Linked DNA regions of Halioglobus japonicus. The main gene of each other region encodes a partner of the protein of the gene in region 2 in a complex. Links are inferred from orthologs where the notes say so. Each region holds a gene or a part of one and is shown on either strand. Other genes may lie near its edges.

Region 1 (7,743 bases), 810 kb from region 2 along the record:
AGGCGGGTGCCGTACTCAGCGGCACATTCGTCGCCCTGTACACCGCGATAAAAGTGCGGAGCGTCGGTGCGTAGAATGCCCAGCGCCTCCAGCGGCGCATCGAAGTGCGCGAGGTTGGCGGGCAGGCTGGTCAGTGAACCGGCAGCCACGGTAACGCCGTGGTAGGCCCGCTCGCGGGTAATGATTTTGCGCTTCTCAGGCTTGCCGATGGCATTGAAGTAGTAGCGCAGCATTTTGATATGGCTGTCGTTAGCGTCCGAACCGGAGTGGCCGAAAAATACCTTGGCATTTTCTACCGGTACCATGCCGGCCAGCTTGTCGGCCAGGTCGATAACTGGCTGGTGTGTTTTGCCGCCAAAGTTATGGGCGAATGATAGCTTGCTCAACTGCGCGCTGATCGTATCAATGAGCTCCTGGTTGCCGTAACCGAGCCCGGTGCACCAAAGCCCCGCCATACCTTCGAGGTACTGCTTGCCATTTTTGTCATAGACATACACACCTTCACCGCGATCAAAATTGAGCTGCTCGGTCGCCGTGAGGTTCGTGGTTGGGTAGATAACTGCTGACATCGAATATTCCCGTAATGGATGGCGCGCGCCTTGCGCGCCAATAATAGTTGGCAACGATTGTAATGTTCCTACTTCTCAGTAATCCAGCGAATAACCCCCTGGGGTTGTAAGAATCTAAAGTTTCTTGACCTTCCAGTTGCTGGAAGGTTTAGATTGGGGCCTGAATGAGAGGTCATACCGATGAAGATTTCAGAAGCCGCCCGCCGCAGCGGGCTGTCCAGCAAGACGATTCGCTACTACGAAAATATTGGCATTATTGCCCCCGCACTGCGCGGTGAAAATGGCTATCGCCACTACGAGCCCGCTGCAGTGGAAGAACTCAAGTTCCTGGCCCGGGCTCGTGATGTAGGCTTTAACCTCGATGAGTGCCGGGAACTGCTGAACTTGCATCGCGACAGCGGTCGCCAGAGCCGTCACGCCAAGGCGCTGGTGCTGGAAAAGAGCGCCCAGTTACAGGAGCGCATTGCTCGCCTGCAGGCGATGCAGGAGGTCCTGGAGGGGCTGGCCGCGCGCTGCCAGGGCGATGCAGGCCCCGACTGTGCCATTCTCGACGACCTGGCTAGCGGGGAGGCTACGGTATGAGCACCCATGCAGAGCACGACAGCTGCTGCGGCAGCGCCTCGGACAACCCTGACGTGAATAGCCCGGCGACGGAGGCCGTTGACCCCTGCTGTGAGGCGCCTGCCCGACGCGACTACTTCCTCTGGGCATGCCTGACGATCGTTACAGCCGCCTACGTCTGGGGTGCGTTTAATCCCCACGACCACAGCAGTGTGATCGGCGTCTTCAGTGGCGGTGTTTTCGAACTATTTAACGCCATTTGGTGGGGCATCGCCCTGGGGATTATTTTTGTCGGTCTGCTAAGCCGTATTCCCCGTGAACTGGTCATGGGTGTGCTGGGCCGCGATACCGGTGTTCGCGGATTATTCCGGGCCACCCTGGCGGGCGTCTTTCTAGATCTGTGCAGCCACGGCATTCTCGCTGTCGGCATGAAACTCTACGAACGAGGCGCCAGCACCGGCCAGGTAATGGCCTTTCTGCTGGCCAGCCCCTGGAACTCCTTCTCCCTGACGCTGATTCTGTTTGGTCTGATCGGTGTCGGCTGGACCTTGCTCTTTATCGGCTTGTCACTGGTCATTGGCATTATCACCGGGCTGATTTTCGAACAGCTGACCCGTCGCGGCACCTTGCCGGCCAATCCCTGGCGCGAAACCCTCGGTGAGGAGCGCCCGGTGGGGGAAATGTGGGCAGAGCTGCGCGGCGATATGCACTTCTCCGCAGCGGGTACTGTGGATCTGCTGAAAGAGGGGGTTGCGGGCTCGCGGGTGGTGATTCGCTGGTCGATGTTTGGCCTCATTCTGGCTGGGCTCATTCGTGCGCTGGTGCCTGAGGACGCCTTTGCTGCCTGGTTTGGGGCGACCTTTGCAGGCCTTTGGCTGACTCTGCTGGCAACGACCATTATCGAAGTGTGCTCTGAGGGTGCCACGCCGATTGCCGCTGACCTGATGAATCGGGCCCAGGCGCCGGGGAATGCGTTTACGTTCCTGATGGCGGGGGTGGCTACTGACTACACCGAGGTGATGTCGATCAAGGACACGACCCGGTCCTGGAAGATTGCCTTGTTCCTGCCGTTGATTACCGTGCCTCAGGTGATGGTGATTGGGTACGTGCTTAATAATCTTTGATTTGGTGCAGGGCTAGTCGGGCTGAGAACTTTCGTATCCTCTCGAAACCACTACGCCCACATGGATGTGCTTGTAGCGGTTCTGGAAAGGCCTTTGGTGTTCTGGTGCCGAATAGAGTGAGCTGGCACGTATCCAGCGTCTAGAAATCCGGCTGACACTCACCTTCAAGCCACTCCCCGGTCGCCGGGTGTTCAAACCCCAACGTCGTCGCATGCAGCAACAGACGATCCGCCATTTTCAGCGCCTCCTCATGAGCGTACATGTCGCAGCCCAGAATAGGGTGGCCCAGTTCACGCATATGAATGCGCAGCTGATGGGAGCGTCCGGTCACAGGCATAAGTAGCATGCGGGTGCGGTCGCCCTGGCGTTCCAGCACGCGGTAGCGGGTGAGGGCGTGTTTGCCGCGTTCGTGGTCAATCATCTGCAGTGGGCGCCGCTCCCAGTCGCAGCGGATTGGCAGTTCCACCTCGCCTTCGTCGTTCTCGACGATGCCGTGTACGACCGAGATATAGGATTTCTCTACCTTGCGCTCCTGAAACTGGCGGCTGATATGGGCGTGAGTGGGCTTGTTCAGGGGGATGACCATAATGCCCGAGGTGTCGAGGTCAAGGCGGTGTACAATCGTGGCCGTGGGATAGTCCGCCTGCAGCCGGGTAATCAGGCAATCCTTGTTGAGGGGGTGACGGCCCGGGATGCTCAGTAACAGGTCGGGTTTGCGCACCAGTAACAGGTCGTGATCCTCGTGCAGAATGCGAATGGCTTCCTGGCTATGGGGGACGATATAGGGGGTAATTCGGACATGGCGCGTAGTGTAAGTATAATCCGCCGCCATGTCGCCCGATCGTGAAAATCTTGAAGCCCGCCTGCGGGACATTCTGCCCAGTGCTCATCTGGAGGTCATGCCATTGCCGGATGCCCCGGAGCTGCGGTTGTTGCTGCTGGCTGAGGATTATCCACGCCAGGTGCTGAACAGGCAGGAGATGTGGGCGGTGATGGACAGCCCGCTGTACTGGATTTTCTGCTGGGCGTCCGGGCAGGTGCTGGCCCGCTATATTCTCGATCATCCCGAACAGGTGGCCGGTAAGCGCGTGTTGGATTTCGGCTGCGGCTCAGGCGTGGTGGCGGTTGCGGCGGCCATGGCTGGCGCGCGCGAAGTTGTTGCCTGCGACATCGACCCATTGGCTATCGCTGCCACACAGTTTAACGCCCAGCTCAATGATGTGTCCCTGGTTCTCGCCGAAGATTACTTCGATGTACAGGATGATATCGACCTGATCATTGTGGCCGACGTGCTCTACGATCGAGAGAACTTCCCCTGGCTGGAGCGTTTCGTGGCCCGGGCCCCGCATGTGCTCATTGCCGATTCCCGGGTCAAGAACTTTGATCATCCTCCCTATCGGGCGATTGATCGCCGGCAGAGTTGTACGATCCCCGATCTCGACGAGTCCGCCGAGTTTCGTGATGTGCGCATTTACCAGGCCATTCGCTGACCACCTTTAGGGCAGCATGGGGTAAGACATCCGGTGGTTTGTTGCTATATCGAGAGTGTAGCGACATCGATCGATCAGGTGACTTTATGAAAACAATCACAGCGCTCCTGAGCTTCGCGCTGTTAACGCCTGCCGCAGTATACGCATCGGATTATCCCGAGCGCCGCCAGCAGTACAAAATGGCGGTAATGACTGAAATCCCCGAATTCGAGGCTCTGCACATGGCCGCGTATTCACAGACCGGGCATCTCCATCTCAAGCCCTCACACAAGCATAAGCAGAGTGATACCTACAAAGGTAAATACGGGGGCTTCTACTATGACCGGCATGTCGGCAAGTGGCGGGACCCCGATGGCGACGTCTGCCACACCTGTCCCCGGAGAACGGCTTCCCGGCCCACGGCCACTAGAATTTCATAACCATAATGAGAAGGGCGTAGAGCCCGACAGGAGATTTGCGATGTTGCGCATCTTAATAACGCTGCTGGCTCAGCCACGATATTAGTCGGCTGTGGCACCACCGACGGAGCATTACAGGAACAGGGCCGTTCTCAGGCGTTTATCACCGGCTTCCACGATGGCAGGCATAGCGGCATGCAGGAGCAGGGTAAGGATTACGAAACCTACATCAAAGGCCACGAGCGCTTCGAAACAGACGCCGAGTACGAGGCCGGTTGGCTGGCGGGCGAGGCCGAGGGCATAAAGCTGCAGCAGCAGGCCGTAGCGGTGGGAAGCGCGGCTGCCGGAGCTTACGGCGCAAATAGCATCAAGAAAGAAATGGACAAGAACGACCCGGACAAGATCGCCAAGGATGCCGTGAAAGGGGTTGATGCCGACGCCCTGAAGAGCCTGGAAAATTAGCCACACCCCTGCTTGCTATGTTCCTGCGGCTGAGTCTTTGTTGGAGCGCAGCGGGGAATTTCTGTACACTGTCGCCAGCTGAAATGACGTAGGACCTGCGCGCGCGATGAACCCGAATTACCTGGACTTTGAACAACCCATTGCCGAACTCGAGGTGAAGATCGAGGAGCTGCAATTGGTGGGGTCTGACGCCGATATCAATATCAGCGAAGAGATCGACACCCTGCGGGACAAGAGCGCCAGGCTCACCGAAAAGATTTACAGCAATCTCAGCGCCTGGGACATCGTCAAAGTGGCGCGCCACCCGCTGCGCCCCTACAGCCTGGATTACATCCCCCGTATTTTTACCGAGTTTGACGAGCTGCACGGCGATCGCCGTTTCGGTGACGACAACGCTATCGTCGGCGGTGTTGCCCGTCTGGACGGCAAGCCGGTGATGGTCATCGGCCAGGAAAAGGGCCGTGCCGTGAAAGACAAGGTCATGCGCAACTTCGGCATGCCCAAGCCCGAGGGCTACCGCAAGGCCCTGCGCCTTATGGAAATGGCCGAGCGCTTCAAGATGCCCGTAGTAACGCTCATCGATACCCCTGGAGCCTACCCCGGTATTGATTCCGAGGAGCGGGGCATTTCTGAATCTATCGCCCAGAATCTGGCCGTGATGTCGCGCCTGGCGACACCGATTATCTGCGTGGTGATTGGCGAAGGCTCTTCTGGCGGTGCCCTGGGTATTGGTGTTGGCGACCATCTCGCCATGCTCCAGTACTCCACGTACTTTGTAATCTCTCCCGAGGGTTGCGCCAATATCATCTGGAAGGATTCCTCCCATGCATCCGATGCCGCCCAGGCCATGGGTGTGACCTCGTCCGTGCTCGAGGATCTGGGTATTGTCGATGCCACCATCCCCGAGCCCATGGGCGGCGCCCACCGGGACGTGGACCTGATGGCGGAACGTATTCGCGATCACCTGATCAAGCAGCTCGACTCCTTGCAGGCGCTGCCCACCGAAGACCTGCTGGCCAAGCGCTACCAGCGCTTGATGTCCTACGGCAACTAGTGATCTGACCCGCAATGTCGCGCGCTCTGGATCACAGTTTGCTCGACGCCACACTGCTCGACCTTCTCGACTCCCCCCACTGGTACGTTGGTTTCAGTGGCGGGGTTGATTCCACCGCATTGCTCCACTTGCTTACCCGCTGGCGTCGCGGTCGCGACGATGTGCCGGCTATTACCGCCCTGCATGTGAACCACGGCCTGCAGCAACAGGCCGCAGAATGGGTGAATCACTGTGCGTGGATTTGTCGCTTTCTGGATGTGCCTTTCAAGGCGCTCGATGCGCGTGTGGAGGCTGACGGTGAAGGGCTGGAGGCGGCGGCTCGCGATGCCCGCTACGCCCAGTTTGAAGCCCAGCTGGGGGAGGGCGATGTGCTGTTTCTAGGCCATCACCAGGACGATCAGGTGGAAACACTTTTTCTGCGGTTGCTGCGCGGAGCCGGGGTAGAGGGGCTTGCCGCTATGCCGGCGGCGCGCCCGTTGGGCGCGGGGCGGTTGAGCCGCCCGCTGCTGGACACGCCACGCTCAGCCCTGGAAGCCTATGTGGCCGAGCACGGGCTCAGCTGTATCGAAGACCCCAGCAATGGCGATACCTCGCTGGATCGCAATTATCTGCGCGCCGAAGTGCTGCCGCTATTGGCAGCTCGCTGGCCGGGTTACCGCAAAACGGTGACGCGCGCTGGCGATCATCTGGCCGTTGCAGCCAGTGCATTGCGCGAGGCGCGACAGCTGCCAGCCACGCAATTTTCCTGTGTGGGCGACCCGGGTTTGCCCGTGTCCAGCCTGGTGGAACCTGACAGTGAAACCGCGGCCGCTACCCTGCGTGACTGGCTGAAACTCGGCGGCTACCCGGCGCCGGATGCATTGGCATTGGCGGAGTTCCTGCGCCAATTGCGCGAGGCGGGTGCAGACGCTGCGCCGCGGCTGGACTGCGGCCAGTATCAGCTGCAACGGTTCCAGAACGCGGTGTACCTGTTGCTAACGCAGGACAATTTACCGGAGGCCCTGCCGGAATTGGCGCCGGGGCAGTCGCTGACGCTGCCGGGTATAGGAGATATCGGCCTGGCGCGGGCCGAGGGGGAGGGGGTGTGGCTGGCCCTGGATGAGCGCCCTGAGGTTGCCATTCGCGAGGGCGGCGAGCGCTGCCGTCCAGTGGCTCGCAAGCGCAGTACCAGCCTCAAAAAACTCCTGCAGGAGGCCGCGATACCCCCGTGGTGGCGGGATCGGGTTCCCCTGCTACAGTTGGACGGAGAGATTCTTGCAGTGGGCGCGCTGGGGCCTTGTGCCAGCGAGCGATGGGGCGATGTCGGCGAAGAGGATGAGGCATCTTGGCAATTGTACTGGAAACCGGCTGTGGCACCGGGATTCGATTGAGCTGGCGGGCCCTTTCTGGTAGTCTGGTTACCCATCTTTTTGCAGTATTTCGCCAGCGTCTTCAGATGCCGGGGCGGAATGCTGTGTTTCCGGATTTACAGCGTAATTAAAGGCTTTTCATGACGCGTTACGTGTTCGTTACTGGTGGTGTGGTTTCCTCTCTTGGCAAGGGGATCGCAGCGGCCTCGCTCGCGGCCGTTCTCGAGGCCCGTGGTCTCAAGGTCACCCTGCTTAAACTCGACCCCTATATCAATGTTGATCCCGGCACTATGAGCCCGTTTCAGCACGGTGAGGTGTACGTGACCGAGGACGGTGCAGAAACCGACCTCGACCTGGGTCACTACGAGCGCTTCACCCGCACCACCATGCGCAAAACCAACAACTTCACGACCGGCCGGGTCTACAACGAAGTGCTTCGCAAGGAGCGCCGCGGTGACTACCTCGGCGGCACAGTACAGGTGATTCCGCATATTACCGACGAGATTAAGCGTCGGGTGATCATGGGTGCCGGCGATGCCGACGTGGCCGTGGTGGAAATTGGCGGTACGGTGGGCGATATCGAGAGCCTGCCTTTCCTTGAGGCTGCCCGTCAGCTGAAAGTTGAAATGGGCCCGAACCGCGCGCTGCTCATGCACCTGACCCTGGTGCCCTATATCCCCACCGCCGGTGAAATCAAAACCAAGCCCACCCAGCACTCTGTAAAAGAACTTCGCGC
Region 2 (7,782 bases):
TTGTCACAGAGCGCAACCATGTCCGCTACGGGCTTGTCTTTCATTGCCGAAAATAGAGCAATAACCTTTCCATTACAAGCACTTGCGTCAACTATTTCCAGCATCTTATGAATAGCTGCGGGATTGTGCGCCACATCCAGCAGATAATGACGCCCTGCCATCACAAGCTGCTGTCGCCGCCCGGTGACAACCACGTTCTCAAGAACTGTGGTGAGCTGATCGGGCGCCCAGGCAACCCCCAGGCATGTCGCTGCCTGTAAGGCGCCACAAATATTGGCGGCCAGCAACGGGCCGTCAGCGGCCGCGATGGCAACAGCTTCGCCATCCGCGCCAGTAATCGCCCCCGACCAGCGTCCGTCCTGCCGCTCCCAGCTGAAGTCGCGCCCTGCCTGCAATACGGGACCTGCACCGACCTCGGCTGCGCACTGCCGCAGCGAGCCGGGGGGATCAGGGTCAGCAATAACGACCGGCCTGCCGGCGCGCATGATACCCGCCTTCTCCCGCCCGATGTCTTCGCGGGTGTCCCCCAGCCATTCCTGATGATCCAGATCGATACTGGTAATCACGGCCACTGATGCATCGATGACATTACTGGAATCAAGCCGCCCTCCCAGCCCGACCTCCAGTACCACCACATCCACCTCCCGAGCGCGAAACACCCACAGGGCGGCCAGGGTAGCGAACTCAAAATAGGTCAGGGACGTTTCACCCCGAGCCTGCTCAATGGCTGAAAACGCAGCGACAATGTCAGCGTCGTCCACTTCCTCGCCCGCCACACGAATCCGCTCGTTGAAGCGCAGAAAGTGTGGCGAGGTAAAGCAGCCCGGCCGATGTCCGGTCACTGTGAGCAGCGATTCCAGCACCGCCACGGTAGAGCCCTTGCCATTGGTACCGGCGACCGTAATCACCCGGCAACCGGGCGCCAGCAACTCAAGGGTCTGGGCCACCGAGCGCACACGCTCCAGGCCCAGCTCCATTGCTGTAGGGTGAAGAGATTCCAGGTGCTGGAGCCAGTCCTCCAGCGCGGACTTATTCATCGGCCGGTTCGGCGACCTCTGTGGGGGGTTCCGGGGTTTCTGATTCGACAAACGCTTCAACGGGCTCCGGCTCATCGAGATCGACATTGCCCAGTTTGGCCAACAGCCGCGCCAGGGTGTTGCGCATGTCGGTGCGGTGCACAATCATGTCGATAGCGCCGTGCTCCAGCAGGAACTCGCTGCGCTGAAAACCCTTGGGCAGCTTCTGACGAATTGTCTGTTCGATAATGTTAGGGCCGGCAAAACCTGCACGGGCCTCCGGCTCAGCGACGTTAATGTCACCCAGCAGGGCTAGCGAGGCGGAGACTCCGCCGTAAATCGGGTCTGTCATCACGGAGATGTAGGGCACGCCGGCGAGCTTCATACGCTCGATGACAGCACTGGTTTTAGCCATTTGCATGAGCGAAATCAGCGCTTCCTGCATGCGGGCACCACCGGAGGCGGCGAAGCACACTAGCGGAATACCCTCGTCGAGCGCTACCTGGGCAGCGCGGGTAAATTTCTCACCCACCGCGTATCCCATGGAGCCGCCATGGAAGTTGAATTCAAAGGCAATCGCCACCACCGGCATGCCCCGCAGTGTGCCCTGCATGGCAATCAGGGCGTCCTTTTCACCAGTGCTCTTTTGCGCGGCGGACAGGCGGTCGCGGTAGCGTTTCTTGTCCTTGAATTTGAGGCGGTCAACCGGTTCGATATCGGTCAGAATCTCCTCGCTCCATTCCGGGTCGAGAAAGATATCCAGACGGCGGCGGGCGCCGATACGCATATGGTGGTCGCACTTGGGGCAGACGTCATTGTTGCGCTCAACGTCCGGGCGATACAACACCGCGTCACATTTGACGCATTTTTTCCAGAGGCCCTCGGGCACGCTGGAGCGTTTGCGCCCCTCGCCCTTGCTTACCCCTGAAGGCAGAATTTTGTCAATCCAGCTCATACGCCTCCCCAATACGGTTCAAGCCACATTATAACCGGCCACACAACTCTCTAGGAAGCGACGCTGTCCACTCCACGGCGAATTTCTGCCAGTAGTTCAGCTGCTCGCTTACCAGCTGCCGCATGATCGGCGCCGTCATCGATTGCCTGCGCCATGGCGCGGATCAAGGCACTGCCCACCACCACGCCGTCGGAGACGCTGGCAACGGCCGCTGCACTCTCTGCGTCCTTGATACCAAAGCCCACCGCGACAGGCAGTGAAGTCCGCGCCCGAATACGGCTGACATGATCAGCGACGTTATCGATATCGAGATGGCCGGCGCCAGTGACGCCTTTCAGGGAGACGTAATAAACGAAGCCGCTGGCCTGGTCGACGATACGTTGCAGGCGATCATCCGGGGTCGTCGGGGCAACCAGAAAGATATTGTTCATGCCCACACGCTGTAATTCAGCGTTAACCTGCTCGACCTCCTCCGGCGGGATATCAACCGTGAGCAGTGCATCCAGTCCCGCCGCCTGCGCGGCGTCGGCAAATTTCGCGTAACCCATGTGTTCCACCGGGTTGGCATAGCCCATGAGCAGCACCGGTGTGTGCTGATTGGTCTCGCGAAACGCGCGCACTGTATCCAGTGCATCGCGCAGGTTCGCGCCGTTTGCCAGCGCGCGCTCGTGAGCAAGCTGAATCACCGGGCCTTCAGACATGGGGTCAGAAAACGGCACCCCGAGTTCGATAATGTCTGCGCCGCTGTCAACGAGCTGGTGCATGACATCAACCGTGACCTCGAGACCAGGGTCGCCGACAACAATATAGGGAACAACGGCTTTGCGCCCCTGCTCGGCAAGTTGCGCAAAGCAACCGGCAATACGACTCACTACAACTTCTCCTTAAAATTCAATTCCGTCGATCTGGGCGACGGTATGAATATCCTTGTCACCACGACCGGACAGGTTAACCACAATATGTTTATCCGGCCCCAGCTCGCGAGCCAGCTTGGTGGCATAGGCAATGGCGTGACTGCTTTCCAGTGCCGGCATAATACCTTCCACACGCGTCAGCGCATGGAACGCCTCCAGCGCCTCGTCGTCATCGGCCACCACGTATTCAACCCGACCGACATCCTTTAGCCAGGAGTGCTCCGGGCCCACGCCGGGGTAATCCAGACCCGCTGATACCGAGTGCGTGTGCATGATTTGGCCGTCGGCATCCTGCATCAGGTAAGTGCGGTTGCCGTGCAGCACGCCAGGGGTGCCGGCGGTCAGGGGCGCGGCGTGTTGCTGGCTGGCCACACCGTGGCCACCGGCTTCCACACCGTATATTGCAACGTCTTTATCATCTAGGAACGGATGGAACAGGCCTATTGCATTCGAGCCACCACCCACACAGGCCACCAGCGCATCGGGCAAGCGGCCAATCTGTTCCAGCGACTGGGCGCGCGCCTCGCGGCCGATGACGCACTGGAAGTCACGCACCAGCATGGGATAAGGATGGGGACCGGCCACGGTGCCGATAATATAAAATGTTTCGTCAACATAGGTCACCCAGTCGCGCATGGCTTCGTTCATGGCGTCCTTGAGCGTGCGCGAGCCAGAGGTCACGGGAATCACTTCAGCACCCAATAGCTTCATGCGATAGACATTCAGGGCCTGGCGACGAACATCTTCCTCACCCATAAACACCTGGCATTCCAGCCCGAGGCGCGCTGCAATCGTAGCCGTCGCAACACCGTGCTGACCTGCACCGGTTTCTGCGATAACACGCTTTTTGCCCATGTGTTTGGCCAGCAGTGCCTGACCAACCGTATTGTTCACCTTGTGGGCGCCAGTATGGTTGAGATCTTCTCGCTTCAGCCAGATGCGCGCGCCGCCGACCTTGTCAGACAGCCGGCTGGCTTCGTAAAGCGGTGAGGGACGGCCCACGTAATGGGCGAGGTCCGCATCCAGCTCAGCGATAAACGCATCGTCGTCTTTCAGCTTTTCGTAAAGGGCTTCGAGCTCGTCCAGCGCCGACATCAGGGTTTCGGCAACGAACTTGCCGCCGTACACGCCGAAGCGGCCATCGCCGTCCGGTACTGAGGCAAAGTCATTCATAACAGCATCACTACTCATTCAGGTTTGCTCAATGTGATCGGCAGCCTGGGCCGCCGCAATAAATTCACGAATTTTGACCGGGTCTTTCTCGCCGGGCGCCGCTTCCACGCCACCACTGACATCGACCGCAAAAGGACGTACGGTGGTGATCGCCTGTCCCACATTGGCGGGCTTTAAACCGCCTGCCAATACCACCGGCAACGACAGGCCACTGCCTATCAGATCCCAGTCAAAACTCTCTCCGGTACCACCGGGCACGCCGTCTTTCCACGCGTCGAGTAATATCCCGAGCGCTCCGGCACAGGCATCGCAATAGGCTGCAATATCTGAGTCGGGGCGCACACGCAGAGCTTTTATCCACGGCCGCTCAAACTGGCGACAGAACGCCGGTGACTCGTCACCGTGGAACTGCAGCAAGCCCAGGGGCAACTCGGCAGCGCAGCGAGCGACAAATTCAGCGTCGTGGTTTACAAACAGGCCCACCAGGGTGACGAAAGGCGGAACCTCGCGCGCCACCGCTTGCGCCTGCTCAAGGGACACTCCCCTGGGGCTCTCAGCATAGAAAACCAGACCGAGGGCGTCGGCGCCGCTGGCAACAGCAACACGCGCATCCTCCGGCCGAGTGATACCGCAGATTTTGATACGCGTGCGAGACAAAACAGGACCTGAACACCGGCAAAAAAACAGACGGACATGATAGCAGATGCCCCACCCCCCTGTCTGTACGTGAAACCCGCTACGCGCCTAGGATTAACGGACCATAGGGCGTTTGAGGCAGACCGAAGTGTCCAGGATATGTCACATCTACCAGATACAGACCATCGGGCGGCGCAGTGTCAGCTGCCACGGTGCGATCCCGCCCCTCCATCAGCTCGGCGATCCAACCGGCTGACTGCCTCCCGCTGCCCACGGCCATCAGTGAACCGGCGATATTGCGCACCATGTGGTGGAGAAATGCATTCGCCTGGAGGTCGATGACCACCAGCTGCCCGCGGCGCGACACACTGATGTCCATCATATTCCGCATCGGCGTGGTGGACTGACACGCTGCGGCCCGAAATGTCGAGAAATCACGCTCGCCGAGCAATGCCTGGGCCTCGCTGTGCATAATGGCCTCATCCAACGGCCGACGCTGCCAGGTGACCTGCCCGCCGAGCATGGCGGGCCGGACCAGAGCATTGGCAATCACGTAGCGATAGCGTCGTGCCGTCGCCGAGAAACGCGCGTGAAACTCCTTCTCTACCGGCAACGCCCAGTGCACCCGGACATCCCGCGCCATCGAGGCATTGGCCCCCAACACCCAGGACTTGGGCGGGCGCGGTACAGGAGCATCAAAATGGACGATCTGACAATGCCCGTGCACGCCCGTATCCGTGCGGCCGGCACAGTGCACGCGCACGGGCTCGCCCGCAACACTGGTCAGGCCGCGTTCCAGCTCCTGCTGAACCGTGGTGACATCAAGATGGGGTTGTGTTTGCCAGCCGTTGTAGTTCGCGCCGTTATATTCGACCCGACAGGCTATACGAGTGCCTGCCGGCAGGGTCTCTGCCGACAGGCCGGGGAATGGATCAGCCAAGGCGCTCCAGCAGCCCGCTGGCTTCGGTCTTCTGTTCGTCGCTGCCTTCGGCAACCACCTCTTCGAGAATCTGGCGAGCGCCGTCCTCGTCGCCCATATCCATGTAGGCACGGGCGAGGTCGAGCTTGGTGGACATGGTATTTGCCTCAGCGGCGATTACCAGGTCTTCGTCGTCTTCGTCATCGCCGATCACGTCGTCGTCAAAGTCGGAGGTCAGATCGAGATCGTCGATATCCAGACTGTCTTCGATTTCGAGGCCTGCAAAGTCGTCTTCGCCCGACTCCACTTCTTCGGCGAGGCCAGCAGGCGGCTCAGACATGTCGTCACTGGTACCAGACAGCATGGCGCGCGCCTGCTCTGCACTGCCCGCATCACCCATGCTCTCCAGCTCCGCGATCTGGGCTTCGGCAGCGGGACGATCGCCGGTCTGCAGCAGAAGCTCGACCAGCTTCAGGCGGTAGGCCGCATTGGCAGGCTCACTGGTAATGGCGGTCTTGAGCAGATCAATGGCCTGGGGGTAGCGACCGTAAGCGATATAAATGTCAGCTTCGGCGAGGGCGTCACCTGCATCCACGTCGGAGGCGTAACCGTCGTGTTTACGTTCGCCATAGCCGCGAGTGCCGTCTTCCGCGGCGGCCTCGTCGGCGACCGGCGCCGGCTCAGCGACAGGCTCCTCGACAACGGGGGCTTCGACGGGCTGCTCCTTGAGCTCAACAGCCGCAAAAGCCTTGTCAGACTCTGCAGACACAGTAACCGTGGGCTCTTCATCCGCCTTGCGACGACGCACGAAGAAGAATGCCAGTCCGGCCAGAATCAGCGCGCCCAGACCATACAACAGGTAGCTCAGCAGGCCGCTCTCTTCTTTCTTGGGCTTGGGAGCAGGCTTGGATTTTGGAATAGTTTTTTCGGGCTTGGGTGCTGCAGCCACAGGCTCGGCCGCAACCGCGGGCTCTACCGCATCAGCTGCAGTGTCATCAACTGAAACCGCGTCATCGGCATCAGAGGCAGCATCAACCGCCGTGACATCGTCAGAGCCGGTATCATCAAACCCGGCATCGACAACGCCGCTGTCATCGGCGTCGGCCATGTCCATGCCGTCTTCCATAGCAAGGCCATCGTCTGACGCCAGGGCATCGACGCTATCCTCGGCATCAACGCCGGCCTCGGTCAGTGCCTGTTGCAAGGCAGCGATCTGGTCGTCTTTAAGGCTGACGATACGCTCCAGTGTATCGACCTGCTGTTCGAGGTCTTCAACTTCACCTTCGAGTTCAGCGCGATCCATATCGGCGGCCACTTGCGCATCAGTTGCCGCAGAAGAGGAAGGGGAATAGCTCTGGTCAGCCGTGGCCGACGACTCTTCTACAGGGTCAGCGGATATCCGCAGGCTGGGTCCGGAGCTGATCGGTGCGCTGGCGCGGCCAGCCTCCCAGTCCTCATTCTGCTGCTTGACCTCAGCCAGCGCCGTGGAGAGATCCTGCGAGCTGATATCGTCTTCGGTGGGCAGATAGATAATGTATCCGGCCTTGATGCGGTTGATATTACCGTCGATAAAGGCGTTGGGGTTCAGACGCTGAATGTCCAGCATAGTCTGATGGATGGTCGTACCGCTGGGCTTGGCTGCGGAGGCGATTTCCCAGAGCGTATCGTCCCTGGAAATCATGTAGCGCGAGCCACTCAGCGGCGAACCGGCGGCCTCGGCATTGAAATCGCGCTGGGGCATGTCACCCGGCGCGAGCTGGGACTTTTTCTTTACATCTACCCGGGTTCCGCTAGTGGCGGCCGGGTCTTGTGTTTTTTTTTCGGGCGAATCCGGGGCGGGGATGCCCTCTTCTTCCTCAACACGCGCAGAGGCAGATACCACTTGGCTGGAGGCGTCAAACAAGGGCGGATCAACCAGAACCGTGTATTCACGCAGCAAACGGCCAGTAGGCCAGCGCGCTTCTACAATGAAATCGAGATAGGGTTCGAGCACCGGGTCCTCGGAGCTGAGCAAAATGACAGCCTCGCCGCGCGCATTGAACCGCACGTCGAACTCGATACCGGTCAGGAAGTAGGCCCGCTCAACACCCATGCGATCAAAGTCTTCGCGCGTTGCGAGCCGGATGCGGATCTGGTCCTCATTGAGGCCGTCCGTGTTGAGAACTTCTA
Region 3 (7,728 bases), 2.1 Mb from region 2 along the record:
GCCCTCAACCACCAGCTCATCCAGCGCCTGGCGCATGCGTGCCAGGGCGACATCGCGGCTCTCGCCAAAGGTGATAATTTTGGCGATCAGCGAATCGTAGAAGGGCGGGACGGTGTAGCCGTCATAGAGGTGCGAGTCACAGCGTACGCCCAGCCCGCCCGGGGCGTGGAACGTATTTACCTTGCCCGGCGAGGGCAGGAAATTCTGCGGATCTTCGGCGTTAATCCGGCACTCAAAAGAGTGCCCGTTGAAGCTGATCTCGTCCTGGGTGACGGACAGTGGCATGCCTGCGGCGATGCGCAGCTGCTCCTTGACGATATCGAAACTGGTCACCATCTCAGTGACCGGGTGCTCCACCTGGACCCGGGTATTCATCTCGATGAAGTAAAATCCGCCATCCTCGTACAGGAATTCGAAGGTGCCGGCGCCGCGATAACCGATCTCGATGCACGCGTTGACGCAGGCCTCGTAGACCTGGTTGCGCAAGTCCTCGGGAATGCCGGGCGCAGGCGCTTCTTCGATGACTTTCTGGTGGCGGCGTTGCAATGAGCAGTCACGGTCACCCAGGTGAATGGCGTCGCCCTGGCCGTCGGCCAGAACCTGGACCTCGACATGGCGGGGCTTCTGTAGAAATTTCTCCAGATACACCACGTCAGACCCGAAGGCCGCGGCAGCTTCCGACTTGGTCACTTCAATCGAGGAGATCAGCACCTCTTCGTTGTGCACCACGCGCATGCCGCGACCACCGCCGCCAGCGGCAGCCTTGATGATCACCGGATAGCCAACGCGCTGGGCGATTTCCCGAGTGCGGTCGTGGTCGTCGGTGAGGGGGCCGTCGGAGCCCGGTACCGTGGGAACGCCGGCCCGTTTCATGGCCTCAATCGCAGATACCTTGTCGCCCATCAGGCGAATGGTTTCGGCGCGCGGGCCAACAAAGGTAAAGCCGCTTTTCTCGACCTGGTCGGCGAAGTCGGCATTCTCAGAGAGAAAGCCGTAGCCGGGGTGGATGGCGGTGGCGTCAGTGACCTCGGCGGCACTGATCAGTGCCGGCACATTGAGGTAGCTTTCCTTGGAGGGCGCGGGGCCGATACATACGGATTCATCAGCCAGCCGCACGTGCATCAATTCAGCGTCGGCAACGGAGTGCACCGCAACGGTCTTGATGTCGAGCTCTTTGCACGCGCGCAGTACGCGCAGTGCAATCTCGCCGCGGTTGGCGATAAGAACCTTGTCCAGAATGGGCATCTCGATGTGCCCTCCTTATACGATGGAGAACAGCGGCTGGTCGAATTCCACCGGCTCGCCGTTGTCCACGAGGATGGCTTCAATGGTGCCCGACTTGTCGGCCTCGATCTGGTTCATCATTTTCATCGCTTCGACAATACAGATGACGTCGCCGACTTTGACGGTCTGGCCAACCTCTGCGAACGAGGGTGAGCTGGGTGACGGTGCGCGGTAGAAGGTGCCCACCATGGGTGATTTCACGACATGGCCCGTGGTGGCCGGCGCGGCGGGCTCAGCAGCAGGCGCGGGTTCCGGTGCCGCAGCAATAGGTGCGGGTGCCGGCGCAGGTGCCGCGGCGGGCACGGGTGCGTAGGCAGGCGCCGCGGGCGCAGCCATCATGGGCTGCATGCTGTTGCGACTGATGCGCACAGATTCTTCGCCTTCCTTGATCTCAATTTCGTCGATATTCGACTCTTCCAGCAACTCGATCAGTTTTTTTACTTTGCGAATGTCCATGGTGTTGTTCTCTTCAAGTTGAGGTTTCGTTAATGGGGCAGGGCAGGTCAGGACTGCTCGATATACTTGATCGCCGCCTGCAGGCCGAGTTCGTAGCCTTGGGGGCCGAGGCCGCAGATCACGCCTTGAGCCAGGTCCGAGAAATAGGAATGCTTGCGGAATTCCTCGCGGGCATGAACGTTGGACAGGTGGACTTCTATAAAGGGAATCTCCACCGCCGCCAGCGCATCGCGCAGGGCCACACTAGTGTGGGTGAATGCCGCGGGGTTAATCAGAATGAAGTTCACGCCTTCGTGGCGGGCGTCCTGGACGCGCTCGACCAGCTCGTACTCGGCGTTGCTTTGTACATAGAGCAGGTGGTGGCCTTTGTCGCGGGCTTGTTGCTGTAGCGTCTGGTTGATATCAGACAGCGTGGTGCTGCCGTAAATCTCCGGCTCGCGTTCACCGAGCAGGTTCAGGTTGGGGCCGTGCAGGACAAGTATGGTGGCCATGTTGGGTTCTCAGGCGCTATTTATTGCAGCAGTGTGGCGTAATATCGACATTTTGTCCACGTCTTTGGTAAAAATCGGCATTTTGCCAGCATTTAGCAGCGCGATAGCGGAAGTTAGCAATATTTAGGAAGTTGTGGGCTTCTCCGGGCTGTTGCTGGGCGGTTTCGGGGAAGAAGAACGATCTTCTCTGAAACCGCGCGTAAAGTCAGCTAACATGCCGACAAGTGCGGGCTATTTGCCAGAAACGGCGTTCAGGGCATCGATGACCAGTTGGTCGGTGAGGATTTGCGGCAACAGAAATGGTTCGCCGGCCCCCAGGGGCGGGTACATCACGTACAGGGGAATGCCGGTACGGCCGTGACTGGCGATAAATTCGGCGATCTCGGCGTCATAATTGGTCCAATCGGCGACCATATAGGTGACGCCGTGGTCGGCGAAGGCAGCGGTGATGTCGTCGGTGAACAACACTGCCCGCTCATTGGCGAGGCAGGTAATACACCAATCGGCGGTCACATCCACAAATACGGGCTTGCCGGCGGCGCGCAATTCTTCAAGCGTTGGCTCAGACCAGGCTACCCGGCCCTCGCCCAGTGAGGCTTGGCCGCCTCGCACTGGGTCGAGGTTGTCGATGCTCGCCAGGGCAATGGCGCTGATCACAGCTGCGGCCGCCATCCAGCGGCGCTTACCGCCCTGTTGCCACAGCCACAGCCCCAGGGTGAGCAATAGCGCACCGCAAAGCACGGCCGCCATGGTATTGACACCAGTCTGGCGACCCGCCACCCATACCAGCCAGATGGCTGCGCCATAGAGGGGAAAGGCCAGGAATTCCTTAAGGGTTTCCATCCAGGGCCCGGGCGCGGCATTAGCGCACGGGCGCCACCGCTGTAGCTGAACAACAACAGTGGGGCGGCCATGCCGACACCCAGGGCGGCGAAGACCGACAGTCCCACTACCGGTGGTTGGGTGACGGCAAACCCCAGGGCGGTGCCCATAAAGGGCGCCGTGCAGGGGCTGGCCACCACCACCGCCAATACGCCGGTGAAGAAGCTGCCGCTGAGGCCGCCGCGGTCTGCCAGTGAACTGCCGGTATTCATCAGATTACCGCCGAGGCTGACCAGCCCCGACAGTGACAGGCCCATCACCAGGAACAGGTAGGCCAGCGCGATCACAAAACCCGGCGACTGCAACTGGAAGCCCCAGCCGACGGCGCTGCCCGCCTGTTGCAGGCCGATGAGTACAGCGGCGATCGCCACGAAGCTGATCACCACGCCGGCGGTATACAGCCAGCTGTGCAGGTGGCGGTCCTCGTCAGTGCTCTGGGCGAAACTGAGTACCTTGAGCGACAGGATCGGGAAGACACAGGGCATCAGGTTGAGAATGGCGCCACCGAGAAAGGCCAGCAGCATCATGTAGGGCAGCGAGCCCAGGCCCTGGGCCGGGCTGGCGCCATCGCTCTGGGGCGCACTCTTCTGTGTAGTGACGACGCTGGCTTTGCGCGCTGGCGGCGTGGTTTCGGTGACGGTGCCAGCGTCTGGTGCCCAGCTGAAAAACTGTTTGCGCGGTGGGTAGCACAGGCCCGCATCTGCGCAGCCCTGGGACGTGACGGTCAGCTGTACGGTGTCGTCCCCCTGGCGCTCGGCCTCTACGGTGACGTCGGCCTGGTTGTAGTAGACGGTGACATCACCGAAGAACTCATCGGTGCGGTCTATGCCCTGGGGGAGTTGGCCCTGGAGCGCCAGTGCGCCCTCGTCATCCTCACCCTGGAATTTGAACGCGTGCTGATACAGGTAGTAGCCGTCGGCGATCTGCCAGTAAAAGCGCAGGCCCTCATCACTGGGTTCGACCTCCAGTTGATACGCTTCCTCAACCGGCAGGAAGTCCGGCTGCTCCGCCGCGAACGGATTGTTGGTGCCGGGTAACTGGGCCTGAGAAAAAGTGGATGTAAGAAGTAGCAGTGTGGCCAGTAGCAGGCGCATAGTGGTTCCGTATGTTGTGGCCCCGTCGGCACCGTGCCGGCGGTTCTGGGCCTAAATTCTATCAGTCAAAGGCCCGTGGCCCAATTCGCTGGCTGAGCGAGCCAACCGTGGTGTAGTCTAGGACGCCTTTTCGCGTAAATAGTTTCCTTTGGAGTCACCGTGTTGTTTCGAACTCGCGTTTTCGCGGCAGTGCTCGCCGCTCTGCCGCTGGTAGCCACCGCTTCTTCACTGACGATAGACGATGCCTGGGTCAGGGCCCTGCCGCCGGTGCAGAAGACAACCGCTGCCTATTTATCGCTGTCCAATAGCGGCAGCGAGCCCGCGGAAGTGGTCGCCGCCACAGTATCCGGCGCCGGCAAGGTGGAAATCCATACCACGGCCGAGGTCGACGGCCTGCTGCGGATGATGGAATTGACTACACTGACAGTAGCCCCTGGCGACACGGTTGCGCTTGCCCCTGGGGGGACGCACCTTATGCTGTTCGATCTTGAGGCCATGCCCCAGCCGGGCCAGACCCGCACCCTGTGTCTGACCTTTGCCTCGGGAGAAGAGCTGTGCACTGAGGCCGAAGTGCGCAAGAGCGCGGCCAGCGCGGGCGATCATCACCACCATCATCACTGACAGTAGAGACTAGGGTATGAGTGCAGTAAGAGACACCTTGGACGAATGGCGCGACAGCCTGTTGAACGTTTTGCCCGAGAAGGGCCCCGGCAAGTGGATTCTCTTGGCCGTACTTGTGTACGCGCTGATCATCCTGGTGCTGGCCATTTACTGGAGTGGCACGCCGGATCGCTTCGATCCGCGCGAGAAGGCTGCCGAATACGCCGCGACAGACGGCGGTGAAGTCGTCACCGGTTCAGTGACGACGGCGGCCTTAATGGGTGTGATGGAAACCTTGCTGGACAAACCCGGTGGCTATATCCACAACGATCGTTTCCCGCCCGGCATCTTCCTCGACAACATGCCCAACTGGGAATACGGGGTATTGGTGCAGGTGCGCGATATGTCACGGGCCATGCGCGAGGTGTTCAGCCGCTCGCAGTCGCAGTCTACCGAGGACGCTGACCTCGCGGTGGCGGAACCCCGCTATCACTTCGATTCCAACAGCTGGATTCTACCCTCGTCCGAGTCGGAATATCGTGAGGCCCTTTCCTATACCCGCGCCTATTTCACCCGGCTGTCCGACACCGATGATCCCCACGCGCAGTTCTATGCGCGCGCCGACAATCTGCGTTACTGGCTGTCCACCGTGAACACCCGGCTGGGCAGTCTGTCCCAGCGCCTGTCGGCCAGTGTGGGTCAGCGCCGGATCAATACGGATCTGGCGGGCGACACTGCGGCCAGCCAGTCCACCAATGCGCCGGGCGAGGTCGTGGTGAAAACGCCCTGGAATGAGATCGATGATGTGTTCTTCGAGGCCCGCGGTACCACCTGGGCCCTGATCCATTTCCTCAAGGCGGTGGAGGTGGACTTCGCCGATGTGCTGCGCAAGAAGAACGCGCTGGTCAGCCTGCAGCAGATTATTCGTGAGCTGGAAGGCTCTCAGGAGCAGCTGTGGAGCCCGGTGATTCTCAATGGCACCGGCTTTGGTCTGTTTGCCAACCACTCACTGGTGATGGCGTCCTATATCAGCCGGGCAAATGCGGCGATTATCGACTTGCGGGATTTGCTACTGCAGGGTTGATGGATTATTGCGCCGAGCTAGGCTCGGCGCATGGGCAGGCCTACTTGGAGCTTTCGTAACGCAGCCGGGTGCCTGTATCCAGGGACAGGCGAATTTCTGTGGCGGACAGTTCCTGCGGGAAGTAAGTGCCCGACAGCTTGGCATCCAGCAAGCTGGCCCCTTCCAGATTGGTATTGCGGAAGTCGATGCCGCTGAGGTCCGCGTTGCGGAAGTAGGAATCGCTGAAGTCAAGGCCGTCGGCGTTCATGTTACGCAGATCGCGGCCGCGGTAGTCGCCGCTCTTCAGTTCACCGGTATCCAGCGTGTCGCGTTGCTCGTTAAAACCCTTGATGTCCTCATTGCGCAGGAGCTGGTATAAGGGATCGGGTTTGATCACAGGTTTGTTCATGATAGGTCCTTGTCTACCGTTGCCGGCCCATTCAGCGGGCACATAGCTTAATCGCCGACTGGCCCTCAATTCAATAGATGACCGTATCCAACCTCAAAGGTTTCCTGCTCAGCCGCAACTGGCGCGATACCCCCGCCGGTATCGAATTGGAGCTGTGGTTTACCACGGACAAGGGCCCGCTGTGTGCGTTGGTGCAGGGACAGCGCAGTACCTTTTTTCTGTCCAGAGACGAACTCGGCATTGCCGGCCCGCTATTGGAAGGCACGCCCGGGGTGGAGGTGCAGCCGCTGGAGCTGCGTGATTTTGCGCATACGGCGGTAGTGGGTGTGTACTGCCGAAGTTATCGCCAGGCAAGGCAATTGGCCGACGCGCTCGAAGAGCGTGGCTGCGAGCCCCTGGAGGCGGATATCAATCCCGTCGACCGCTATTTAATGGAGCGCTTTGTTGCCGGTGGCGTCGAGCTCGCTGGGCACATCACTACCCGGGCAGGGCACCTGTGGGTGGAAAACCCCAAAATCCGCGGCGCCGACTACCAGCCCTCACTGCGGGTGGCCTCCTTTGATATCGAGACTGCCATGGAGGGGGTGCAGCTTTTCTCCATCGGTGTGCATGGCTATGGCGGCGAGGGCCCGGAGCAGCGGCGGGTATTCATGCTCGGCGAGGGCGCAACCCAGGATTACGTGCAGGTCTGTGTTAACCAGGAAGCAGTGCTACAGGCCTTTGTCGACTGGTTGGGCGAGTTCGATCCGGACGTACTGATCGGTTGGAACGTGGTCAACTTCGATACCTGGTACCTGCAGCGCGTGGCGGATGTTTGCAACCGTCGACTGCTGTTGGGCCGCGGCCGCCGGCCGGTGCACTGGCGGGAGCTTGACGAGGAGGGCGAGCGCCGCACGGTGCAGTGTCCGGGCCGGGTAATTCTAGATGGTATTGAGCTGCTGCGTGCGGCCTTCTACCGGTTTGAGAGTTTTTCCCTGGAGAACGTGTCCCGGGAGTTGCTGGGTAAGGGCAAGCTTATTCACAGTCCTGATCGCGGCGAAGAGATCAGCCGCCAGTTTGAGGAAGACAAAACCGCACTGGCGGAATACAACCTCAAGGATTGCGAGCTGGTCTCCCGTATTTTTGAACACACAGATTTGCTGGCCTTCGCCGTCGCCCGCTCGCGCATGACGGGTTTGAACATGGATCGCCTCGGCGGGTCGGTGGCCTCTTTCGACAACCTGTATCTGCCGCGTCTCCACCGCCAGGGTTATGTCGCACCCAATGCCAGTCGCGATCTCACCGCCAGTCCCGGCGGCTTTGTGCTCGATTCTGCGCCGGGCATTTATGACCACGTGCTGGTGCTGGATTTCAAAAGCCTGTATCCGAGTATTATTCTTACGTTTGCCATCGATCCGCTGGGACTGGCACTGGGTACCCTGCCGGATATCGCCGCTGATGAGACCGTGC
Region 4 (7,692 bases), 2.1 Mb from region 2 along the record:
TCTGCATTTTCTCGCGTACCTTGGGCAGCCGGGCGGTAAGGGCCTGTCCCTGGTACAGGGCCTGGGCACAGACCTCACCGGTGTGATTGACTCGCATCAGTCCGGCCACATGCTTGCGCTCGCCCTCGGAAAGCTCACAGTCGCTGTGGCCTTCGGCGGGTGAAGCCCGGCCTGCCGAGTGGCCTCGGTTGGTAATCGTGCGCATCACCGAATCGACTTCGGTGATGGCGCGGTCCAGCAGGGAAAAGCGGCGATGGCGCATGGTGCGTTTCCTGAAAGTCAGGTCGAATGATCAGTCCTGACTATACCGCGCGATGGCACGCCAGCCAATGTCACGGCGCAGGGTCACGCCGTCCCAGCTGATCTTGTCGGAACCGGTGTAACAGGCCTGCTGCGCGGCGGCGATGTCATCTCCCAGGGCGGTGACACACAATACGCGTCCACCGCTGGTCACGATATCGCCCTCTTTCTGGGCGGTTCCCGCGTGGAAAACCTTGGTGTCGCTGCCGAAATCGGCGTCCAGGCCACTGATCACGCTGCCCTTGGCGTAGCTGCCCGGGTAGCCGCCTGCGGCCAGCACCACGCCCATTGCCGGGCGCGCGTCCCAGCTGGCACTGGCTGTGTCGAGTTGCTTGTCCAGCGCCTGTTCACACAATTTCACCAGGTCCGACTGCAGTCGCACCATAATCGGCTGGGTTTCGGGGTCGCCGAAGCGACAGTTGTATTCGATGACCTTGGGTTGCCCCTCGGGGCTGATCATCAGGCCGGCGTACAGGAAGCCAGTGTAGTCATTCCCCTCGGCGGCCATGCCGCGTACGGTGGGCATGATGACCTCGTCCATGACGCGCTGGTAAACAGCGTCATCGACCACAGGCGCCGGAGAATAAGCACCCATGCCGCCGGTGTTGGGGCCAGTATCGCCCTCGCCAATGCGTTTGTGGTCCTGGCTGGTGGCCATAGGCAGCACGTTTTCGCCGTCGACCATGACGATAAAGCTGGCTTCTTCGCCCTCGAGGAATTCCTCGATGACCACACGACAGCCGGCATCACCAAATGCATTGCCGGACAACATGTCGCGTACGGCTTCTTCTGCCTGATCAAGTGTTTCGGCAACGATGACGCCCTTGCCCGCGGCGAGGCCATCGGCTTTGATGACAATCGGTGCGCCTTGCGCGCGCAGGTACTCCAGCGCCGCTTCAACGTCAGTAAAGTTCGCATAGGCAGCGGTGGGAATGTTCTGCCGGGCCAGGAAGTCCTTGGTAAACGCCTTGGAGCCTTCCAGCTGTGCAGCACCTGCGCTAGGGCCAAAGCAGCGCAGGCCACGCTCGGCGAAGTAATCGACGACACCGTCGACCAGTGGCTGCTCCGGACCGACGATGGTGAGTCCGACATTGTTGTTGCTGGCAAAATCCGCCAGCGCTTCGAAGTCGCCGACGCTGATCGCGACGTTTTCAAGGCCGGACTCTGTGGCGGTGCCAGCATTTCCAGGCGCCACATATACGGTGTCAACGTCCGCTGAATGGGCTGCCTTCCAGGCCAGCGCATGCTCGCGGCCACCGGAACCAATAACTAATACATTCATGAATACCGAAACTCCAGATCAGGGTAACAGCGCGGGGCTGGCTGAATGCAAACGCATCCAGCCAGCCCAACTGCAATTAGTGGCGGAAGTGACGCATGCCGGTGAACACCATGGCCATGCCGTGTTCGTCGGCGGTGGCGATCACCTCTTCGTCGCGGATGGAGCCGCCGGGCTGGATGACCGCGGCAATGCCGCGCTCGCCGGCAGCATCAATACCGTCGCGGAAGGGGAAGAAGGCATCTGATGCCATGACCGAACCTTTTACCTCGAGTCCGGCGTGCTCAGCCTTGATGGCCGCGATACGGGCAGAGTTCACCCGGCTCATCTGACCGGCACCAACGCCCACGGTCTGGCCGTTGTTGGCGTAGATGATGGCATTGGACTTAACAAACTTCGCCACTTTCCAGGCAAACAGCAGATCTGCCATCTGGGTAGGGGTGGGTTGTACCTTGGTCACGATCTGCAGATCGCCTTCGGTCACCATGCCCAGGTCGCGATCCTGGACCAGCATGCCGCCGTTAACCCGTTTGTAATCCAGCGCCGGTGTTGCCTGGCCCCATTCGCCGCAGGCCAGCAGGCGCACGTTCTTTTTCTCTGCTACAGCCGCAGCCGCTTCATCGCTCACGCTGGGGGCGATGATGACTTCAACGAACTGACGCTCGCAAATCGCTGAGGCGGTCGCGCCATCGAGTTCGCGGTTGAAGGCGATAATACCGCCAAAGGCAGATTCCGGGTCGGTTTCAAACGCCAGGTCGTAGGCCTTGCCAATCGTGTCGGCAGTTGCCACACCACAGGGGTTGGCGTGCTTGACGATGACACAGGCAGGCTCGCTGAAGTTCTTTACGCACTCCAGGGCAGCATCGGTATCGGCAACATTGTTGTAGGACAATTCCTTGCCCTGAATTTGCTGCGCCGTGGCGATGCCGGCCTCGGCAGGGTTCTTCTCGACGTAGAAAGCCGCTTTCTGGTGCGGGTTTTCGCCGTAGCGCATTTCCTGCACTTTGTGGAACTGGGTGTTAAAGGTGCGGGCAAAGTTGTCTGAGCCGCCGGGCACCAGTTTGCCGAAGTGGTTGGCAATCGCACCGTCGTAGGCGGCGGTGTGTTCGTAAGCCTTGATCGCCAGGTCAAAGCGGGTGGCCATGCTGGTGGCGCCGTCATTGGCCTTCATCTCTTCGATAATCGTGTCGTAATCGGAGGCGTTGACTACAATGTTCACAAAACGGTGGTTCTTGGCCGCAGCGCGCACCATGGTGGGTCCGCCGATATCGATATTTTCAACCGCATCCTCCAGGGTAGAGTCGGGTTTGGCGACGGTAGCCTCAAAGGGGTAAAGGTTGACGACAACCATGTCGATGGCATCGATACCGTGGTCAGCCATGACAGCGTCGTCCTGGCCCCGGCGAGCGAGAATGCCGCCATGCACTTTCGGATGCAGGGTCTTCACCCGGCCATCCATCATCTCCGGGAACCCGGTGTATTCGGACACCTCGGTGACGTCCAGGCCATTGTCTTTGAGCAGGCGGTAGGTGCCGCCGGTAGAGAGTAGCGCCACGCCCTGCTCGCGCAGTGCGGTGGCAAATTCGACGATGCCGGTCTTATCGGACACGCTGATCAGGGCGCGTTTGACGCTGACGAGTTCGCTCATGGCTTCAGTCCTTGTTGCCGATCAGGTTGTATTGCTTGAGCTTCTTGCGCAGGGTGCCGCGATTCAGGCCGAGCATCACCGATGCCTTGGTCTGGTTGTTGCGGGTGTAGGCCATGATTTCTTCCAGCAGCGGCGCCTCAATCTCGGCCAGTACCATCTGGTACACGTCGGTCGAGAGCTGGCCGTCAAGCTCTGCCAGGTACTGGCGAACGCTGGTGGTAACAGCATCGCGCAGGCTGGAGGCCTCAGGTGTCAGATCGTGGGTTTCGGTGGTGGGAGTGTCTTCCGCGGGGGCGTGGAATGGTTCAGCCCTTGTCATGCTGCGAGTTCCTCATTGCATAGGTGGTGAAAGTAATTCTGGATATGGCCCAGCTGTGCCTCGGCACTTTCCAGGCGGTTAAAGGTCTGGCGCTGGGCGCGGTAGTCGCGCTGGTGTTCCAGGTACCAGCTGACGTGTTTGCGGGCGATACGAACGCCCATAAACTCGCCGTAAAATGCGTGCAGGTCAGTCAGGTGTTGGAGCAGAATGTCGTGTTGCTCCAGCAGGCTGGGCGGGGCAAGTTCCTGGCCAGTGGCCAGGTAGTGCGCAATCTGGCCGCATAGCCAAGGGCGGCCCTGGGCGGCGCGGCCAACCATGACGCCGGCAGCCCCGGTGTGCTTGAGCACCTCCGCTGCCTTGGCGGGCGAGGTAATGTCGCCGTTGGCGAACACCGGAAACTGGGTGGCTGCCGCGATGGCGGCAATGGTGTCGTACTCCGCTGAGCCGGCGAATTTGCAGGCCCGGGTGCGGCCGTGTACGGCCAGAGCGGCAATGCCCGCGTCTTCAGCGATCCGCGCAATGGTCACGCCGTTGCGGGCGTCAGGTGCGGAGCCGGTGCGAATTTTCAGGGTCACGGGTACATCGACCGCGGCGGTGACGGTTTGCAGAATATCTGCCACCAGCGCCTCATCGGCCAACAGCGCCGAGCCGGCGGCTTTCTTGCACACCTTCTTGGCCGGGCAGCCCATGTTGATATCAATAATCTGTGCGCCCAGCTGCAAGTTGTAACGCGCCGCCTCAGCCAGTTGCTCAGGTTCGCTGCCCGCTATCTGCACCGAGCGAGGTTCGACTTCGGCATCGTGAATCGTGCGCAGCGATGTCTTGCGCGTTTCCCGCAGGCTCGGATCACTGGTAACCATCTCCGAGACCACCAGGCCGGCACCCATGCGCGCGCACAAACGCCTGAAGGGCAGGTCTGTAACGCCGGCCATGGGGGCCAGTGCGACAGGGTTTGCCAGCGTGTAGGGTCCGATTTGAGGCATGGGTTCGCTTTTGAAGAAAGGCTGCGAAAAAGAGGCGGTATCATACTCCTCAGACCCAGCGCGGGGAAGAATTTCTGCACAAAAAACACCCAGCTTTTTTCTCGCTGGGTGTTGACAGCGACGTTATGCGGGGCGCTCGCCTCGCAGGCACACCCAGCCCTCGTGTTCCGAGGCGATTCGCAGCGAAAGTTCGGAGGCGTAGTGCGCGATAATGCCTTCGGCCTGGGTATTCAGCAGCCCGGAGAGTAGCAGTGTGCCGCCTGGTTTTAGCAGGTGTAACAGGGTGGGCGAGAGTTCTATCAGTGGACCGGCCAGGATGTTGGCGATGACGGTGTCGGCACGTGCCTGCCAGGCCTCGGAGTCGTAAGCGCCAGGTAAAGCCACCGGGAAAGCATCGGCGTCGACGCCATTGCGCTGGGCGTTGTCACGGCTAGCCACCAATGCCTGGGGATCGTTGTCGACACCCAGCGCCTCGACGGCACCGAGCTTGAGGGCGGCCACCGCGAGAATCCCGGAACCGCATCCGTAATCGACCACGATCTGGTCATTCAGCGCCATGCCGTCCAGTTCCGCCAGGCACAGGGCGGTGGTGGGATGGGTGCCGGTGCCAAAGGCCAGGCCGGGATCAAGCAGCAAATTGACCGCACTGGGTTCCGGGGGTTCCAGCCAGCTGGGGCAAACCCACAGGCGCTGACCAAACTGCATGGGCTGGTAGTGTTGCATCCACTCCCGTTCCCAGTCCTTGTCTTCCAGAATCTCCACTCGCGAATGGCACTTCTCGAGCAGTTCGTCCGGGAAGTGCGCGAGGATGGCTTCGATGTCAGTGTCGGCGGGGTACAGACCGGTGAGGCGGGTCTGGCGCCACAGCGGCGTTTCCCCCACGGCTGGTTCCAGCACTGGCTGGTCGGCGTTGTCTTCCAGAGTGACGGCTACCGAACCGCTGGCCAGCATCAGGTCCTCCAGCGCTTCCACCTGTTCCGGGTGGGTGTCCAGTCGCAGTTGAATCCAGGTCATGGGACGATTCCTGTGGGGGTGGTCAGGGGTCGTGACTCCCTCAGAAAGCGTGATTCCTGAGGGGTCGCGGCGCCCGGGGTAGAGCTGATTTCCGTCAGTCTTCCAGCTTGCTTTCGAGGTAGTGAATGCTCACACCACCCGCCTGGAACGCGCTGTCGCGGCACAGCTCCCGGTGCAGCGGGGTATTGGTGCGAATGCCCTCAACCACCAGCTCATCCAGCGCCTGGCGCATGCGTGCCAGGGCGACATCGCGGCTCTCGCCAAAGGTGATAATTTTGGCGATCAGCGAATCGTAGAAGGGCGGGACGGTGTAGCCGTCATAGAGGTGCGAGTCACAGCGTACGCCCAGCCCGCCCGGGGCGTGGAACGTATTTACCTTGCCCGGCGAGGGCAGGAAATTCTGCGGATCTTCGGCGTTAATCCGGCACTCAAAAGAGTGCCCGTTGAAGCTGATCTCGTCCTGGGTGACGGACAGTGGCATGCCTGCGGCGATGCGCAGCTGCTCCTTGACGATATCGAAACTGGTCACCATCTCAGTGACCGGGTGCTCCACCTGGACCCGGGTATTCATCTCGATGAAGTAAAATCCGCCATCCTCGTACAGGAATTCGAAGGTGCCGGCGCCGCGATAACCGATCTCGATGCACGCGTTGACGCAGGCCTCGTAGACCTGGTTGCGCAAGTCCTCGGGAATGCCGGGCGCAGGCGCTTCTTCGATGACTTTCTGGTGGCGGCGTTGCAATGAGCAGTCACGGTCACCCAGGTGAATGGCGTCGCCCTGGCCGTCGGCCAGAACCTGGACCTCGACATGGCGGGGCTTCTGTAGAAATTTCTCCAGATACACCACGTCAGACCCGAAGGCCGCGGCAGCTTCCGACTTGGTCACTTCAATCGAGGAGATCAGCACCTCTTCGTTGTGCACCACGCGCATGCCGCGACCACCGCCGCCAGCGGCAGCCTTGATGATCACCGGATAGCCAACGCGCTGGGCGATTTCCCGAGTGCGGTCGTGGTCGTCGGTGAGGGGGCCGTCGGAGCCCGGTACCGTGGGAACGCCGGCCCGTTTCATGGCCTCAATCGCAGATACCTTGTCGCCCATCAGGCGAATGGTTTCGGCGCGCGGGCCAACAAAGGTAAAGCCGCTTTTCTCGACCTGGTCGGCGAAGTCGGCATTCTCAGAGAGAAAGCCGTAGCCGGGGTGGATGGCGGTGGCGTCAGTGACCTCGGCGGCACTGATCAGTGCCGGCACATTGAGGTAGCTTTCCTTGGAGGGCGCGGGGCCGATACATACGGATTCATCAGCCAGCCGCACGTGCATCAATTCAGCGTCGGCAACGGAGTGCACCGCAACGGTCTTGATGTCGAGCTCTTTGCACGCGCGCAGTACGCGCAGTGCAATCTCGCCGCGGTTGGCGATAAGAACCTTGTCCAGAATGGGCATCTCGATGTGCCCTCCTTATACGATGGAGAACAGCGGCTGGTCGAATTCCACCGGCTCGCCGTTGTCCACGAGGATGGCTTCAATGGTGCCCGACTTGTCGGCCTCGATCTGGTTCATCATTTTCATCGCTTCGACAATACAGATGACGTCGCCGACTTTGACGGTCTGGCCAACCTCTGCGAACGAGGGTGAGCTGGGTGACGGTGCGCGGTAGAAGGTGCCCACCATGGGTGATTTCACGACATGGCCCGTGGTGGCCGGCGCGGCGGGCTCAGCAGCAGGCGCGGGTTCCGGTGCCGCAGCAATAGGTGCGGGTGCCGGCGCAGGTGCCGCGGCGGGCACGGGTGCGTAGGCAGGCGCCGCGGGCGCAGCCATCATGGGCTGCATGCTGTTGCGACTGATGCGCACAGATTCTTCGCCTTCCTTGATCTCAATTTCGTCGATATTCGACTCTTCCAGCAACTCGATCAGTTTTTTTACTTTGCGAATGTCCATGGTGTTGTTCTCTTCAAGTTGAGGTTTCGTTAATGGGGCAGGGCAGGTCAGGACTGCTCGATATACTTGATCGCCGCCTGCAGGCCGAGTTCGTAGCCTTGGGGGCCGAGGCCGCAGATCACGCCTTGAGCCAGGTCCGAGAAATAGGAATGCTTGCGGAATTCCTCGCGGGCATGAACGTTGGACAGGTGGACTTCTATAAAGGGAATCTCC

Evidence for each region.
Region 1: the proteins of accD (region 2) and accA are in contact, whole or in part, in a solved structure (PDB 8UXZ), measured with the Escherichia coli proteins. The link is inferred for Halioglobus japonicus from one-to-one orthologs.
Region 3: the proteins of accD (region 2) and accB are in contact, whole or in part, in a solved structure (PDB 8UXZ), measured with the Escherichia coli proteins. The link is inferred for Halioglobus japonicus from one-to-one orthologs.
Region 4: the proteins of accD (region 2) and accC are in contact, whole or in part, in a solved structure (PDB 8UXZ), measured with the Escherichia coli proteins. The link is inferred for Halioglobus japonicus from one-to-one orthologs.

What each region holds. Positions count from the first base shown.
Region 1 is NZ_CP019450.1:3,156,139-3,163,881, reverse strand. The notes cover bases 3,750-6,684. They hold accA (acetyl-CoA carboxylase carboxyl transferase subunit alpha), read left to right. Parts: upstream 3,750-4,710; coding sequence 4,711-5,658; downstream 5,659-6,684. Other genes in these bases: tilS (tRNA lysidine(34) synthetase TilS), read left to right, coding at 5,673-6,684; BST95_RS14885 (hypothetical protein), read left to right, coding at 4,338-4,604; BST95_RS14890 (hypothetical protein), read left to right, coding at 3,831-4,163. Outside these bases: BST95_RS14915 (aminotransferase), read right to left, coding at 1-569; cueR (Cu(I)-responsive transcriptional regulator), read left to right, coding at 750-1,151; BST95_RS14905 (permease), read left to right, coding at 1,148-2,254; BST95_RS14900 (pseudouridine synthase), read right to left, coding at 2,394-3,086; BST95_RS14895 (class I SAM-dependent methyltransferase), read left to right, coding at 3,085-3,744; more of tilS, read left to right, coding at 6,685-7,028; BST95_RS14870 (CTP synthase), read left to right, coding at 7,148-7,743. UniProt on the Escherichia coli protein: Component of the acetyl coenzyme A carboxylase (ACC) complex. First, biotin carboxylase catalyzes the carboxylation of biotin on its carrier protein (BCCP) and then the CO(2) group is transferred by the carboxyltransferase to acetyl-CoA to form malonyl-CoA.
Region 2 is NZ_CP019450.1:2,340,941-2,348,722, reverse strand. Bases 1-2,974 are described here. They hold accD (acetyl-CoA carboxylase, carboxyltransferase subunit beta), read right to left. Parts: upstream 1,972-2,974; coding sequence 1,030-1,971; downstream 1-1,029. Other genes in these bases: trpB (tryptophan synthase subunit beta), read right to left, coding at 2,856-2,974; trpA (tryptophan synthase subunit alpha), read right to left, coding at 2,022-2,843; folC (bifunctional tetrahydrofolate synthase/dihydrofolate synthase), read right to left, coding at 1-1,037. In the rest of the region: more of trpB, read right to left, coding at 2,975-4,076; BST95_RS11050 (phosphoribosylanthranilate isomerase), read right to left, coding at 4,077-4,715; tRNA pseudouridine(38-40) synthase TruA, read right to left, coding at 4,795-5,634; BST95_RS11040 (type IV pilus assembly protein FimV), read right to left, coding at 5,627-7,782.
Region 3 is NZ_CP019450.1:209,850-217,577, reverse strand. The notes cover bases 1-2,920. They hold accB (acetyl-CoA carboxylase biotin carboxyl carrier protein), read right to left. Parts: upstream 1,741-2,920; coding sequence 1,261-1,740; downstream 1-1,260. Other genes in these bases: BST95_RS01055 (protein-disulfide reductase DsbD family protein), read right to left, coding at 2,885-2,920; BST95_RS20235 (thioredoxin family protein), read right to left, coding at 2,463-2,903; aroQ (type II 3-dehydroquinate dehydratase), read right to left, coding at 1,788-2,231; accC (acetyl-CoA carboxylase biotin carboxylase subunit), read right to left, coding at 1-1,239. In the rest of the region: more of BST95_RS01055, read right to left, coding at 2,921-4,207; BST95_RS01050 (copper chaperone PCu(A)C), read left to right, coding at 4,367-4,828; BST95_RS01045 (DUF2333 family protein), read left to right, coding at 4,845-5,891; BST95_RS01040 (pentapeptide repeat-containing protein), read right to left, coding at 5,932-6,279; BST95_RS01035 (DNA polymerase II), read left to right, coding at 6,357-7,728. UniProt on the Escherichia coli protein: This protein is a component of the acetyl coenzyme A carboxylase complex; first, biotin carboxylase catalyzes the carboxylation of the carrier protein and then the transcarboxylase transfers the carboxyl group to form malonyl-CoA.
Region 4 is NZ_CP019450.1:215,625-223,316, reverse strand. What follows is about bases 4,809-7,692. They hold accC (acetyl-CoA carboxylase biotin carboxylase subunit), read right to left. Parts: upstream 6,979-7,692; coding sequence 5,638-6,978; downstream 4,809-5,637. Other genes in these bases: aroQ (type II 3-dehydroquinate dehydratase), read right to left, coding at 7,527-7,692; accB (acetyl-CoA carboxylase biotin carboxyl carrier protein), read right to left, coding at 7,000-7,479; prmA (50S ribosomal protein L11 methyltransferase), read right to left, coding at 4,809-5,543. In the rest of the region: coq7 (2-polyprenyl-3-methyl-6-methoxy-1,4-benzoquinone monooxygenase), read right to left, coding at 1-262; purD (phosphoribosylamine--glycine ligase), read right to left, coding at 293-1,582; purH (bifunctional phosphoribosylaminoimidazolecarboxamide formyltransferase/IMP cyclohydrolase), read right to left, coding at 1,659-3,227; DNA-binding transcriptional regulator Fis, read right to left, coding at 3,232-3,546; tRNA dihydrouridine synthase DusB, read right to left, coding at 3,543-4,529; more of prmA, read right to left, coding at 4,653-4,808. UniProt on the Escherichia coli protein: This protein is a component of the acetyl coenzyme A carboxylase complex; first, biotin carboxylase catalyzes the carboxylation of the carrier protein and then the transcarboxylase transfers the carboxyl group to form malonyl-CoA.